2 regions of the Streptomyces sp. AK010 genome follow, and region 1 is predicted to be linked to the other one. Evidence: riboswitches for the same ligand, from Rfam matches in the RefSeq annotation. Region 1 holds a riboswitch; the other holds the start of a gene.
What was found. A riboswitch is a leader RNA that binds a small molecule or an ion and turns the genes downstream of it on or off. The one in region 1 is predicted to bind ZMP and ZTP.

Region 1 (7,715 bases):
CCCCCTGGCGGAATCCGGCGACTCACCATCACCCGGTTCCAGTTGTTGATGGCGACGACCAGCCCGATCAGATGGGCCAGCCGCGTCTCGTCGAAGTGCTGGGCGGCCCGCTCGTAGACCTCGCCCGGCACGAACCCCTCCGTGAGGACCGTGACGGCCTCCGTCAGCGCCAGCGCGGCCCGCTCCCGCTCGTCGAAGACGTCCTGCGCCTCCTCCCACGCGGCCAGCAGATCGAGCTGCCGCTCACTCACCCCGTACTCGCGCGCGAGCGCCAGATGCATGGCGAGGCAGAACGCGCAGTGATTGAGCTGGGAGGCGCGGATGACGACGAGTTCGGCGAGGGCCGGGTCGCCGAGCCCCTTCTTCGCCGTGGCGCTGACGGCCGACATGGCCCGGCCGACCGCCGGGTCCAGCAGCCGGGTCCGGGTCGTCACTTGTACTGGCCGGGCTCGTAGTGCCCCGGCGCCATCCGGCAGGTCACCCCGAACCGGTTCCAGGCGTTGATCACCGTGATCGCGGCGATGACCTGCGCCAGCTCGGCCTCCTCGAAGTGCTTCGCGGCGTTGTCGTAGACCTCGTCCGGCACGAAACCGTCCGTCAGGACCGTCACCGCCTCCGTCAGCTCCAGCGCCGCGAGCTCCTTAGCGGTGTAGAAGTGCCGCGACTCCTCCCAGGCGCTGAGCTGCACGATCCGCTCGACGCTCTCACCCGCCGCGAGGGCGTCCTTGGTGTGCATGTCGATGCAGAACGCGCAGTGGTTGACCTGGGAGGCGCGGATCTTCACCAGCTCGTACAGCGTGTGGTCCAGGCCCTTACGGGCGGCCGTCTCCAGCCGGACCATCGCCTTGTAGACCTCGGGCGCGTGCTTGGCCCACTCCAGGCGGGCGGGCCGCTCGGGGGCGTACTCCGCGCTTGCCGGGGGCGTCGTCACGTCGGTGTGCGTCGTCATGCCCTCGACCCTACGAAGAAAGCAGCCCAGGAGTATGGTCCATTTTCCATGGCGGAATCATGGGCCACTCTGGGCATCGACCTGCTGGTGGAGCCGACCGGACCGGGCCTGCGCCGGGGCCTGACCGACGCCCTGCGCGAGGCCGTGCGCTCCGGCCGGCTGGCCCCCGGCACCCGGCTGCCCTCCTCCCGCGCGCTCGCGGCCGACCTGGGCATCGCCCGCAACACCGTCGCCGACGCCTACGCCGACCTCGTCGCCGAGGGCTGGCGACCCGAAGGACGTGGCCGACTCCAGGACCGTGCCCGAGGGGGCGATCAGCACCGCCTCCTCCGCGCCCTCGCCCGCGGCCCGGCGGCGCACCCGGGCCAGGGTGTCCAGGTCAGGGCCCACCGACGAACGCCGCCGGCGTCGAAAAGAACCCCTGTCGGACGCCGGATCCCCGTCTCGCACTCCGGCACCACCGCCCGGCGCCGAACCGCCGGAGGCATCGGTACCGCCGTGTTCTTCGTGCGCAGCTTGCCCGCCCGCTCGGCGGTGAGACTGCGGACGTTGACGAGCATGCGGTGCCCGTACGCCGTGAAGGAGTCAGGCAGCCGGGAAAGCGCTGCCACTCACCGGGGCGCGACGGCTCCCTCCTCCCCCTCCTTGGCCTCCACCGGTGCCTCCCCGAACCGCGACAGCGCCAGCGCCCCCGCCACCGCCACCGCGAACCCGAGGATCGCCAGCCACCCCAGCCCCGGTCGCGTCCGGTCCCCGAGCCACACCACACCGATCAGCGCGGGCGCGACCGTCTCCCCGAGAACCAGCCCGGCCGTCGCCGTGGTCACCGACCCGCGCTGCAGGGCCGAGGTCAGCAGCAGGAACGCCGCCCCGCCACCGAGCAGCAGCGCGTACGTCGCCGGATTCGGGAACAGCTCGCCGGGCGAGAACCCGTCGATGAGCCGCACCGACACCTCCACCACCCCGAACCCCAGCCCCGCCCCGAGCCCGAGCGTCAGCGCCCGCCCCCGCTCCGGCAGCCGCCCGGCCGCCGCTCCGAGCAGCAGCACCCCGGCCGCCGCCCCGAGCATCGCCCACGTCAGCCACGCCGGCCCCTCCTCGTCGCCCTCCGCCCCGGCCGCCAGCCCCAGCAGCGCGAGCCCGGCACACACCACCGCCACCGCCGCCCACTCGACGCGGCTCAGCCGCACCTTGAGCAGCCGCGCCGCGACCACGGCCGTCACCGCCAGGCTCGCGGCCAGCGCCGCCCCCACGGCGTAGATCGGCACCGACCGCAGCGCGAGGATCTGCAGCACGAAACCGAGCCCGTCCAGCGCGAGCCCGGCCAGATACCGCCACTGCCGCAGCGCCCGCCACAGCAGCGCCACGTCCCCGCCCGGCCCGGTCGCCGCCGCCGAGCGCGCGGCGATCGCCTGCAACACCGTCGCCGTACCGAAACAGACCGCCGCACCGAGGGCACACACCATTCCAAAGATCACAAATCGACAGTAGGGGAGCGGCCGTGGACGGGGGGCCATGCGCGCCCGATCACACCGATCTCTAGGCTGACCGTCTGTCAGTGCACAACGGGGCGACACGGGGGAGACACGCACATGGCTGAAACACGGCGAAGGCTGCGCTCGAGCACGGTCGTGCTGGGCGGCATGGGCGTCCTCGCGGCGGCCCTGTCGGCCTGCGGCTCCGACCCGGACCGTCGCTGCGTGGACCGGGACAGCTACGACTACATCAACGGCTACAAGATCGTCGCCGACAAGAACTGCTCGTCCGGCACGTCCTCCTCCGGCAAGGGCCGCAAGAAGACCCACACGCGGGTCGCCGACGCCGACTGGTACTACGACGCCGACGTCAGCGGCGGCTACGCCGAGGACGGCACCTTCAGCCGCAGCGAGGCCGTCGACCGGGGCGGCTTCGGCTGCTCCGGCTCCGGCAGCGGCAGCGGCGGCGGCTGAGAGCGGACACGGCCATGGAACGCAGGACCGCCGAGCCCCGAGCCGGATGGCAGCAGACCGTCGAGGAACAGGGCCTGATCTACCCCCTGACCCGCTACCCCGACGACTCCCTGCGCCCCTACTGGGACGAGAGCGCGCACTACGTCTTCTCCCTGGAGGAGATCGAGGCCCTCGAAGAGGTGGTCGAGGACCTCCACCGCATGTGCCTGACGGCGGCCGGCCACATCGTCACCGAGGACCGCTTCGCCGACCTGGGCATCACCGACCCCCGCGTCGCCCAGGCGGTCGCCGAGGCCTGGCACCGCCGCGCCGAACTGCCCTCCGTCTACGGCCGCTTCGACCTGCGCTACGACGGCACCGGCCCGGCCAAGCTCCTGGAGTACAACGCCGACACCCCCACCTCCCTGGTCGAGGCCGCGTCCCCCCAGTGGTTCTGGATGGAGGACCGCTTCCCCGGCGCCGACCAGTGGAACTCCCTCCACGAACGCCTCATCGACGCCTGGAAGAAGCAGGCCGCCCTCCTCCCGCCGGGCAGCCCCCTTTACTTCGCGTACTCCTCGGCGGACGAACTCGGCGAGGACATGATCACGGTCGCCTACCTCAAGGAGACCGCCGAACAGGCCGGCCTGGCCACCGACTGGATCGCCATGGAGGAGATCGGCTGGGACCGCCTCTCCGGCCGCTTCGTCGACAACCGCCTCCGCTTCATCCGCAGCATCTTCAAGCTCTACCCCTGGGAATGGCTCACCACCGACCGCTTCGCCGACCACGTCCTGGACACCCTCGACAACGGCGGCGGCACGGGCTCCACCCTGTGGATAGAACCGGCCTGGAAGATGCTCCTCAGCAACAAGGCGCTCCTGGCGATCCTCTGGGAGCTGTACCCGGACCACCCGAACCTCCTCCCCGCGTACCTGGACGGCCCTCGCGACCTGTCCACCACGGGCTGGGTGGCCAAGCCCCTGCTGGGCCGGGAGGGCGCGGGCGTCACCATCCACGACCCCGGATCCACCCCCACCGTCCGCGACGAGCCCTGCTGCTACCAGCAGCTCGCCCCCCTCCCCGACTTCGACGGCAACCGCGTCGTCCTGGGCGCCTGGGTGGTGGAGAACGAGTCGGCGGGCCTGGGCATCCGGGAGTCCTCGGGCCTGATCACGGACGAGTACGCGAGATTCCTGCCCCACGTGATCCTCTAGTCGGGGCTCAGGGCCACGTCCCTGTGGGGGCGCGGGGAACTGCGCGATCAACCACAGACCACCCGCACTCGGCAACGAAGAGCAACCAGGCGGACGCTCCCCGAACCCAGCCGGTACCCTGATCAATGGGCCGTGACTGGCGCGCTGGGATGGACGAACCATCGGGGAGCGGCCCGAGCAGAACAGAGCCGTGCGCCTGGGCCGTACCGTGAACGCGAACGCAACGTCCGGAGGTCCCCATGTCAGCAGAGCTCACCCCCGCTTCCACCGCCTACCGCGCCGCCCTCGACGTGATCCGCGCCGTCGAACCCCGCGTGGCGGACGCCATCGGCCAGGAGGTCGCCGACCAGCGCGAGATGCTCAAGCTGATCGCCTCCGAGAACTACGCCTCCCCGGCCACGCTCCTGACCATGGGCAACTGGTTCAGCGACAAGTACGCCGAGGGCACCATCGGCCGCCGCTTCTACGCCGGCTGCCGCAACGTCGACACCGTCGAGTCCCTCGCCGCCGAGCACGCCAAGGAGCTGTTCGGCGCCCGCCACGCCTACGTCCAGCCGCACTCCGGCATCGACGCCAACCTCGTCGCCTTCTGGTCGGTCCTCGCCCAGCGCGTCGAGGTCCCCGCCCTGGAGAAGGCCGGCGTCCGCCAGGTCAACGACCTCTCCGAGGCCGACTGGGCCGAGCTGCGCCGTGCCTTCGGCAACCAGCGCATGCTCGGCATGTCCCTGGACGCCGGCGGCCACCTCACCCACGGCTTCCGCCCGAACATCTCCGGCAAGATGTTCGACCAGCGCTCCTACGGCACGGACCCGGCCACGGGCCTCATCGACTACGAGGCGCTGCGCACCTCCGCCCGCGAGTTCAAGCCGCTGATCATCGTCGCGGGCTACTCGGCCTACCCCCGTCTGGTGAACTTCCGGATCATGCGGGAGATCGCCGACGAGGTCGGCGCGACGCTCATGGTCGACATGGCGCACTTCGCCGGCCTGGTCGCGGGCAAGGTCCTCACCGGCGACTTCGACCCGGTCCCGCACGCCCAGATCGTGACGACCACCACCCACAAGTCGCTGCGCGGCCCGCGCGGCGGCATGGTCCTGTGCGACGACTCGCTGAAGGACCAGGTCGACCGCGGCTGCCCGATGGTCCTCGGCGGCCCGCTCCCGCACGTCATGGCCGCCAAGGCCGTGGCCCTCGCCGAGGCCCGCCAGGAGTCCTTCCGCGACTACGCCCAGCGCATCGTCGACAACTCCCGCGCGCTGGCCGAGGGCCTGATGCGCCGGGGCGCGACGCTGGTGACGGGTGGCACGGACAACCACCTGAACCTGATCGACGTCGCCTCCTCCTACGGCCTCACCGGCCGTCAGGCCGAGGCGGCCCTGCTCGACTCGGGCATCGTCACCAACCGCAACGCCATCCCCGCCGACCCGAACGGGGCCTGGTACACCTCCGGCATCCGCATCGGCACCCCCGCCCTGACCACCCGTGGCCTGGGCACCGCCGAGATGGACGAGGTCGCCGGCCTCATCGACCGCGTCCTGACCACCGCGGAGCCGGGCACGACCAAGTCGGGCGCCCCCTCCAAGGCGTCCCACGTCCTCGACGCGAAGGTGGCGGACGAGATCTCCCAGCGCGCCACCGACCTCGTGGCCGGTTTCCCGCTCTACCCGGAGATCGACCTGGGCTGACGCCCACCGCCCGTCACTCCTCGGGGGCGGGTCTGGCATCTGCGGCCCGTCACTCGTCGGGGGCGGGTCTGGCATCTGCGGCCCGTCACTCGTCCAGGTCGATCAGCACCTGACGCGGCTTTTCCCGCGGCGGTCCGGCTTCCCGCCGGGCCGCCGCGCGGCGTATCAGCAGTGTGCCGCCCGCACCGGCCGCGAGCCCCAGCGCCCCCGCCGTCACCGCCCACCGGACGTCACCCCGCACCGGACCGTCCAGGTGCGCGGCGGCGGCCGGGCTCGCGACGGGCCCGCCCTCCGCGTCACCGAGCAGCCGGGCCAGGTCGAACCGCTCGAAGACGGACCGCGGCGCCCGGTGCCGGCGGATGTCGTCGTCCTCCACGGTGGGGCTGGGATCCGAGCGCACCCAGGGCGTGCCGTCCTCGCCCACCAGCAGCTGGTCCTGCCGCTCGACGGCCACGTCCCCGCCCGGCGGCCGGTTCGTGCTCGGCCAGCCACCGACCCCGGACAGCCCCCGGAGCACCGTGAGCCGCACCTGCGGGAAGTTTCCCTCCGCCCACCCCGCGCCGTCCCCGCATCAGTCTCAGTCCCCTCCCCATCGGCCCCACCCCGAGCCCGCCCGGGGGCGGCGCCTGCCGTGTCTCACCCTTGTTGCAGCGCCGGGGCCGAACGGGAGCCCGTCTGTTTCCGGCCGGTTCCGGATCGGCCCCCGGGACCTGAGAGAATGGTGAGCATGGCCTCTGACCGACCTCGCGTGCTCTCCGGGATCCAGCCCACCGCCGGCTCGTTCCACCTCGGCAACTACCTCGGCGCCGTCCGCCAGTGGGTGGCGCTGCAGGAGACTCACGACGCGTTCTACATGGTCGTCGACCTGCACGCGATCACCATCCCGCAGGACCCGGCGGACCTGCGCGCGAACACACGCCTGGCCGCGGCCCAGCTCCTCGCGGCGGGTATCGACCCGGACCGCTGCACGCTCTTCGTGCAGAGCCACGTCCCCGAGCACGCCCAGCTCGCCTGGATCATGAACTGCCTCACCGGCTTCGGCGAGGCCGGCCGGATGACCCAGTTCAAGGACAAGTCCGCCAAGCAGGGCGCCGAGCGCGCCTCGGTCGGCCTGTTCACGTACCCGATCCTCCAGGTCGCGGACATCCTGCTCTACCAGGCCCACGAGGTCCCGGTCGGCGAGGACCAGCGCCAGCACATCGAGCTCACCCGTGACCTCGCCACGCGCTTCAACGGCCGTTTCGGCGAGACCTTCACCCTCCCGAAGCCGTACATCCTCAAGGAGACGGCGAAGATCTACGACCTCCAGGACCCGTCGATCAAGATGAGCAAGTCGGCGTCCACGCCGAAGGGCCTCATCAACCTCCTCGACGAGCCCAAGGCCACGGCCAAGAAGGTCAAGAGCGCCGTCACCGACACCGACACGGTGATCCGCTACGACGCCGAGAACAAGCCGGGCGTCAGCAACCTCCTGACGATCTACTCGACCCTCACCGGCGAGAGCATCGGCGAGCTGGAGGAGAAGTACACCGGCAAGATGTACGGCGCGCTCAAGACGGACCTCGCCGAGGTCATGGTCGACTTCGTGACGCCGTTCCGGGAGCGCACCCAGCAGTACCTGGACGATCCCGAGACGCTCGACTCGATCCTCGCCAAGGGCGCCGAGAAGGCCCGCGCCGTCGCCGCGGAGACCCTCGCGCAGGCGTACGACAAGGTCGGCTTCCTGCCCGCCAAGCACTGAACGCCACCCCCGCGCAGAGCCGTACCACCGAACAGCGCTGTACATCACTCCGGTTGCGCCTGCCCGTAACCCGGTCGTGGCCGTACAGTCGATAACCGGGTGGTCGTATCAGCGGCCACACTGACAGGACAGGAGACGACGTGGGGACCGTAACGATCGGTGTCTCGATCGCGGTCCCGGAGCCTCACGGCAGCG
Region 2 (7,715 bases), on a different contig from region 1:
CTGGACGGGCGGGACCTCGACGACTGGGAGCTGCCCCGGCTGCGCGCCGCGATCGGCTACGTGGAGCAGGACGCGCCGGTCCTGTCGGGCTCCCTGCGGGACAACCTGCTGCTGGGCAATCCGGAGGCGGACGAGGACGCCCTCGCGCGGGTGCTCAAGACGACCCGGCTCGACGGTCTGGTCTCCCGGCTGCCCGGCGGCCTCGACACGCTCGTGGGGCACCGCGGAACCAAGCTGTCCGGCGGTGAGCGGCAGCGCGTCGCCATCGCTCGCGCGCTGCTGCGCCGCCCCCGGCTGCTGCTGCTCGACGAGGCGACCTCGCAGCTGGACGCGGTGAACGAGGCAGCGCTGCGCGACACCGTCGCGGACGTGGCGCGCACGACCACGGTCCTCGTGGTGGCGCACCGGCTGTCGACGGTGACGATGGCCGACCGGATCGTGGTGATGGACGCGGGCCGGGTCAGGGCCGTCGGCACGCACCGGGAGCTCGTGACGGCCGATCCGCTCTACGCGGAGCTGGCGGCGACGCAGTTCCTGGCCACCGCCGACTGATCCCGGCCGCCGCGGACTGTGGGCGCACGCCGAGGGCCGCCCGGAACCCCGGGCGGCCCTCGGCGTGCGCTGCCGTCAGCGGACGTTCGGACGAAGCCGAAGAGCGGGGAGACCAGACCGACGACCTGGTTCAGCTGGTCGAGGTCGTTGAGGCGGTTGAGCCCGGCCAGCCGCGAGGAGGGCCGCGGGATCTCGTCCTTGTGCGCGGCGGGGATGTCGCTCACGGTCAGCGAGTCGAGCGTGGCCATCGGGCTGAGCGGGCTCTTCGCTTCCGCGTCGGCCGCGTTCGCCATCGGCGCGGCGAGGCCGGTGACGCCAGCGGCGGGACCTACGGCGGCGACGATACGTCGTGTTGAGATCATGCCTGGCGCAGCGCGAACGGGTCCCCGGCGGACGCGGGCGGGCGGCGCCGCTCACCCCTCAGCCCCAGTGTTCCGGTTGCGCTTGCCGAGCCCGCCCGGCGGGAGGACGCTCGACAGGAGGGGCCTTTCGCGGCCCGCATCCGGCGGGCCGCGGCCCTTCGAAGGAGGTCATCATGGGAACCGCGGCAGACCCCGCCTTCGACCGGGACACCCTGCGCCAAGGCGTGGAAGGGGATCCGGACATCCTGCTCTCCCTGTACGCCGACGATGCGGAGCTGCGCATCGTGGACCGCACGACCCAACCCAGCCACCCCAAGGTCCTGCACGGCCGGGACGAGATCGGCCGAATGCTGGAGGACGTCTACAGCCGCGACATGTCGCACAAGCTGGAACGGTGCGTCATCCAGGGCGACGAGGCCGCCTACAGCGAGAGCTGCCAGTACGCGGACGGGGTGCGCGTACTGTCCGAGTCCATGATCGGGCTGCGCGACGGCAAGATCGCCGAGCAGACCCTGGTCCAGGCCTGGGACGAGTAGCAGGAGCGTCACCGGGCTCCGTCAGGGCCGGGCCGTGACCGGCGCCGGGGTGGAGCACCACCGGGGAGCGGCCCCGCAGAAGTCGATGCCGTGCGCCTGGGCGAAGCAGTACTTCGGCCCAGGAGTGGATCATGTCGCAGGCACGGCTCATGGACGGCGCCGCACTCGCGCGGCGGATCATCGAGGAGACCGCGCAGTCCCTCGGCGCCGACGAGGAGCCGGGTGAGCGCCGCGCTCTCGCGTGGGCCGAGGGTCCAGTTGTCGAGCAGTGTCGCCATGGCGTCGAGCGGCTCGGGCGTGGTCAGCGGGGTGTCGGTGTACAGAGACTCCATCAGGTAGGCGCGCACCGGGGCCGGGTCGCGGGGCGGGGGTGACTTGGGCGGGGCGTCGCTCCAGCTCGGTGGGTAGGTCCGGTCGAGGTGGACGTGACCGTCGTCGACGAGGTGCGGTTCGCCGCCCTCGTCCGAGAGGACCGGGCGGCCCGGGTGCCTGGGTTCCGTGGCCACGACGAGTTCGGTGTGGCTCGCCCGCCAGCGCACGAGCCGAAGTGAGGGCCGCCGGGCGGCACTGGATCGGCGCTGCGCAGCAGTTCGAGTTCGTCAGCCATGGCCGTGTTCCTTCGGGGCGGTCATGCAGGAGGGCTCGGCGATCGGTTCACCCCCAGGTACCGGAAGGGTCTGATGCCGAGCATGTACAGGAGCCGAGGCGGCCGTTGGGTTTCACCCGCACCCGGCGGCTTCCGTCACCCTTGCGGATTCCACCCCGGCGGCCGCACGATCCCCAGCAACTGCCGGACCAGTTCGTCGACGACCTCGTCGAGGGTCGCGTCGACCCAGCCGGCGCTCCAGTCGTGCAGCAGGCCGTTGACGCTGCCGATGAAACCCGTCGCGGCGAGGCGGTAGTCGCGGGGTGCGGCCTCTCCGCGTGCGGCGGCCGCGTCGGCCTCGGCGCAGATGAGGTCGACCCAGCCGGCCCGGCGGGCGAGCCGCTGCTCCTCCAGGCGGGGGCTGACGCCGATGATCTCGACGAAGGTGACGCGGATCCGGCGCGGGTCGGCGGCGACGTTCCCGGCGTAGGCGCGGAAGATGGCGGTGGCGCGTTCGACGAGCGGCAGCTCCGCCGCGCCCGCGGCCGCCTCCAGGACCGCCGCCTCGGCCCAGCCGTTGACCTGGAGGTGCAGCGCGGCGAGCACGTCCTCAAGGGTGCGGAACTCCTCGTAGAACTGACGCGTGGACAAGCCGGCCGTCTCGCTGAGGGCCGCGACCGTGGTGGAGCGGAAGCCGGGGGTGTCGCCGAACAGTTGGAGCGCGGCGTCGAGGAACCGCCGGCGCCGCTCGGCCTGCCGCTCCTCCGCGGTCTTGCCGCCGTAGCGGCCGGTCGGCGCTCTGAGTCTGCCCGGCACCGGCTCTCCCTTCGTTGTTCGAACACCGATTTTGTCGTGCACGCGGTCTTGTGGAGAAGGCCGCCCCTTCCTTACTTTGCAGTAAGTTCACTCTGAAAGCATGTGTGTTCAGATTCCACGCGCCCAGCTTTGGCATGTCCCACTCACGACGCTCACTCCACGGCAGACCCCACAGCAGAGAGGGGAGCAGTCATGCCCGCCTTCCGACGCCGGCACCTGTGCTCCGTAGCCGCAGCCCTCACCCTGACCGTCACCGCTCCCGCGACCGCCGCCACCGCCTCCCCCGCGGCCTCCCCGGACTCCTCCGTCGCGCTGCGCGAGGTGCTGTTCGTGGGCAACAACTGGGACGGCACCGCCGATGCCATCCGGTCCTCGGGTGACTTCGCGAAGATCGGCCGCATCAACGTCATCCCCGACAAGGACGAGCGGATGGCGGCGATCAACGCAGATCCGATCAAATGGATCTATTTCATGGCGATCCGCAACAGCGTCGGCGAGGGCCACGACCAGTTCGTCGACGACATGTACTCCACACCGGACGGGACCTCGGTGGTCGTCTCCCGGCCGAGCTTCGCCGACGTCGTCTCGATCGACCTCGCCTCCGGGAAGCTCAACTGGCGCTTCCCCGTGTCCGGTTACCGCTCCGACCACATGGCCGTATCCCCCGACGGCAAGCGGGTCGCGGTGTCGGCGTCGACCTCCAACACCGTCCATGTGCTGGACATCGTCTCCGGCAAGGAACTGGGCAGGTTCGGCACCGGCGACAAGCCGCACGAGAACATCTTCACCCAGGACGGCAAGTACATCTACAACATGGCGATCGGCGACGTGAACACGCAGACCGACGCCCCGTGGCTGGACTGGACGAAGGGCGACCGGCGCATCACGGTCGTCGACGCCACGACGTACAAGCAGGTCAAGGTCATCGACATGCGCCCGCACCTGGACGCGCTCGGCCTCAAGGACTACTCCGACGCCGTCCGCCCGGCCGTCTTCTCGCCGGACGAGTCGAAGTTGTACTTCCAGGTCTCCTTCTTCAACGGCTTCTTCGAGTACGACATCGCCACCGACAAGATCACCCGCACCAAGACCCTGCCGAAGAACGCGGCGACCAGCGACGACCGCACGACCTTCGTCAACGACTCGCGCCACCACGGCATCTCGATGAGCCCGGACGGCCGCAAGCTGTGCGTCGCGGGCACGATGGACGACTACGCCACCGTCGTCGACCGCGCCACCCTCCAGGAGGGCCCGCTCGTCACCGCCTCCAAGCCCTACTGGGCCACGGTCAGCGGTGACGGCAAGTCCTGCGTCGTGTCCGAGAGCGGCACCGACCAGGTCACGGCCATCGACTTCGCCACCGGGAAGAAGGTCGTGTCCGTGCCGGTCGGCGACCACCCGCAGCGCGTCCGGCTCGGCCATGTGGCGGCCGGCTGGACGAGCCCGTCCGCTAGTGCCGCGGCAGGCAACGTTCGCCCCGTCGCGACGCCCGGCACGCACTCTCGCCGCACCGGGCACAAACCCAAGTACATCCAGTACGAGGGCATGCACCCGGCACGCCGAGAGCACGCACCGGACGCCGCTCCTTGACGGGCAAACGTTGCCTGCCGCGGCACTAGTTGACCTTTTTCGCCGCCCACGCCGCCAGTTCGGAGCGGGCCGCGGCGAGCAGATCCGCCGAGGGAGCCGTCGCCCCGTTGGTCACCAGCGCGTAGTGCAGGACGCCCGAGTCCGGCGCGGTGAGCAGCAGGCGGCGGCTTCCCGTGCCTCCGGGCTCCTGTGCCACGCCGACCGGTGTCGTCGAGGTGTAGGCCGACGGGGCGTGGACCGCGCCCAGGTCGGAGACGACCGTGGTGGACGCGGCCGGGAAGCTCGCCGGCAGGTGCAGTTCGGTGGGCGCCGAGCCGCCGTCGGAGCGCCAGAGCAGCAGCCCGTACTGTCCTGCGCCCACGAGTCGTTGCACGTTCGGCAGGGAACCTGGCACCGGGTTCCAGGTCAGGGTCTTCGACCCGTCCCGGGAGCGGTCCTCGTAGGTGAAGCCGACGGTCCGGCCGGCCGTGGCGCTGGGGTAGACGCGGTCCAGGAGCCGGGCGTCCTGGCGCAGCACGGGCTTGCCCGTGCCGTCGAGGCGTACGGCGGACAGGTCCTCGTCGTTCCAGGCGTCGCCGGTGGTGAGCACCTTGTCGGGGTTGCCGTTCATCAGCTCGTGATGGCGGCCGTTGTAGATGTCCCACTGCCATTGGGAGCCGGAGAGCACGGGCCCCGAGGCGGCCGGGTCGGACCACCAGTCGGCGCCCTTGAGGCGGGAGTCGAGAGCCTGGTACATCGCCTTGAGGACGGTCGGCGCCTTGTCGGAGACGTTGCCGGCCAAGGGGTGTCCGAACTCGCTGACCACGGCGGCCGTCTGCGCGGCGGCGGCGCGGTCGCGGACGGTGCGGAAGTCGCCCGCGTACTGGCCGTCGGCGGCCTTGCCCCACATGAAGACGCCGGAGATGGCCTTCTGGTCGTAGAAGTGGGTGTTGAAGACGTAGCGCGGCCCGAGTCTCCCGGCGTCGAGCAGGCCGCCCTCCTGCTTCTGGAAGTCGAGGTTGGCGTTCCAGAAGAGGTTCGGCTCGACGAAGGCGGGCTTGTCGCGCCAGCCGGCCGTGTCCATGCGGGCCCGGAACTTCTCGTAGAACGGCCAGAGCACGTCCTTCTCCCAGGCGCGGCTGGTCTGCCCGGAGTCGTACACGCCCGCGTGCGGCTCGTTGTACGGGTCGAAGCCGACGACGCTCTTGAACTGATCGGCGCTCAGGTGCTGCTGGACGTAGGCCATGGTCTTCTGGGCGGTGGTGAGGAAGGCGTCCTGCACGCCGTGCGCGTTGTGCCAGAAGTCGTGTGTGGCGCGCTTCACGGCCTCGTTCTGGGTGATGTTCTGCCCCCAGAAGAGGCAGATGCCGCAGGACTCGTCCGGGTAGTTCCCGGCGTCCACCGCCCACTTGGGCGCGCCGTCGCCGGTGTACCAGCTGTCGGTGTCGAAGAGGTGCCGGGAGTAGAGGTCCTGGTGGAAGTCGGGGTAGACGCGGATGCCGGCGTCGAGGAAGGCCTTCATCTGGTCGGTCGCGGCGGCCAGGTAGGCCGTGTCGACCTGGCCGCGCTCGGGCTCGGCGTACGCCCAGGAGAGCAGGAAGCGGACGGTGTTGCCGCCGCCGAGGGCGCGCAGCGCGGTCGCCGAGGTGCGGGCGTCGGCGACCGACGCGAAGGGCAGGCCCTTGTTCTCCGCGAGTTTGGTCTCGCCGGAGACGTTGTAGCCGCGCAGCACGATCTCGCGGCCGTGGGCGTCGGTGAAGCGGCCGTCCCGCACGGTGACGGTCGGGTCGTCGAACCAGAGGGAGCCGGGAGGGGAAGCGGCGGTGGCCGGCGGGACGCCCACCGACACGGAGCCGAACAGGACGACCAGGACAACCAGCAGACGTGCTCGAATGGTCGGCATGTCCACTACAGTCCGGCGATATCAGGACACCGTCAACACCCCTGACTCTGGAGTAAGTCCCGCTAGGCCGACCCTCACACTTCAGCCACTCACCCTCCCTGTCACGCTCAACAAGCACTCCTTCCTGTTCAGCGGGTTGTGGTCGGTGCGCGGGCGCTCGGGGATCGTGCCGTGGGTGACCGGCGCGTAGCGGGCGAAGGAGCTCTCCAGATCGCCCTCGCCGCGGGTGAGTCCCGGCAGCCGTTGTTCGAGGGCGTGCACCCGGGCGGCAGGCGCGGTGCCTTCGAGGACGCAGACGTCCTCCCGGTTCCGTGCCGTCTCGGGCACTGACGGTGTTCTCGATGTACGTGGCCGGCAGGGCGTCGTCGTGCCCGGTCAGGACGTCGAGGGCGGCGGCCGGTGCGAGCCCGGGGGCTCCGGCCAAGCGGGCCGCGCGGGTGCCGAGGCCGACGGCGGTCCCCATCGGCACGATCGCCGGGGTCAGCCGGGCCGAGATCTCCCGCAGCACCGCCTCGTGGCGCGCCCCGCTCCGGTCGATCTTGTCGACGAAGAGCAGGGTCGGGATGCGCGGCCGCCGCAGCGTCCGCATCAGCACCCGCGTCTGCGCCTGCACCCCTTCGACGGCGGAGATCACCAGGACGACGCCGTCCGGCACGCCGAGGACGCGCTCCACCTCGGCGATGACGTCCGGGTGGCCGGGGGTGTCGATGAGGTTGACGGCCACGCCGTCGAGCGGGAAGCAGACGACGGCGGACTTGACGGTGATGCCGCGCCGGCGCTCCAGGGCGAGGGTGTCGGGTGCGGGTGTTCCCGTCGTCGACGCTGCCGATCTCGTCGATCACCCCGGCCGAATGGAGCAGCCGCTCGGTCAGGCTGGTCCTACCGGCGTCGACATGGGCGAGAATTCCCAGGTTGAGCATGTGCACGAAGCGTCATGTCCTTGGGAGAGAGGTCCTTTCCTGGCTGAGACATGCACGCGGTGCGCATCTGGCGCTCCTTCGGACTCGGTGACATCGCTGTCCTGAGCAGTGCGGCAGACCTGTGCGGAGGGCCACAACAGAATCGACCGCTGCCGGGGTACCCGGCGGGGTGCGCGCAAGGAAGGGAGCGGCTCGTGCGTGACGTTCTCCCGGTGCTCGGCCGCTGGTACGCGGCCGGGGTGCCGTTCGGACTCGCGACGGTCGTCCAGGTCAGCCGCAGCGCGCCGCGCGACCCGGGCGCGGCGATGGCGGTGGGCCCGGACGAGGAGGTCGTGGGCAGCGTCTCCGGGGGCTGTGTCGAGGGTGCGGTGTTCGAGCTGGCGCAGGAGGTCGCCGCTGGCGGCGAGGCCCGTCTCGAGACCTTCGGCTACAGCGACGAGGACGCCTTCGCGGTCGGCCTGACCTGCGGCG

Region 2: linked by a shared signal. The riboswitch ahead of HDC93_RS39680 (hypothetical protein) and the one ahead of HDC93_RS21400 (glycine hydroxymethyltransferase) in region 1 are both predicted to bind ZMP and ZTP.

Annotation. Positions count from the first base shown of each region.
Region 1 covers NZ_JACHCX010000011.1:26,264-33,978, forward strand. Annotated here, with positions in the region: gene HDC93_RS21365 (carboxymuconolactone decarboxylase family protein) at 1-434, opposite strand, end outside; gene HDC93_RS21370 (carboxymuconolactone decarboxylase family protein) at 431-949, opposite strand; partial or broken gene HDC93_RS21375 (GntR family transcriptional regulator) at 998-1,220, shown strand; gene HDC93_RS21385 (hypothetical protein) at 1,561-2,415, opposite strand; gene HDC93_RS21390 (hypothetical protein) at 2,542-2,898, shown strand; gene HDC93_RS21395 (glutathionylspermidine synthase family protein) at 2,913-4,094, shown strand; ZMP/ZTP riboswitch at 4,217-4,303, shown strand; gene HDC93_RS21400 (glycine hydroxymethyltransferase) at 4,334-5,779, shown strand; partial or broken gene HDC93_RS21405 (hypothetical protein) at 5,865-6,332, opposite strand; gene trpS (tryptophan--tRNA ligase) at 6,507-7,520, shown strand; gene HDC93_RS21415 (2'-5' RNA ligase family protein) at 7,661-7,715, shown strand, end outside.
Region 2 covers NZ_JACHCX010000007.1:152,766-160,480, forward strand. Annotated here, with positions in the region: gene HDC93_RS15930 (ABC transporter ATP-binding protein) at 1-552, shown strand, start outside; partial or broken gene HDC93_RS15935 (hypothetical protein) at 642-914, opposite strand; gene HDC93_RS15940 (nuclear transport factor 2 family protein) at 1,088-1,450, shown strand; ZMP/ZTP riboswitch at 1,475-1,559, shown strand; gene HDC93_RS39680 (hypothetical protein) at 1,582-1,824, shown strand; gene HDC93_RS15950 (TetR/AcrR family transcriptional regulator) at 2,193-2,852, opposite strand; gene HDC93_RS15955 (YncE family protein) at 3,045-4,442, shown strand; gene HDC93_RS15960 (cellulase family glycosylhydrolase) at 4,468-6,324, opposite strand; gene HDC93_RS15965 (hypothetical protein) at 6,406-6,651, opposite strand; partial or broken gene HDC93_RS15970 (GTP-binding protein) at 6,650-7,250, opposite strand; gene HDC93_RS15975 (XdhC/CoxI family protein) at 7,439-7,715, shown strand, end outside.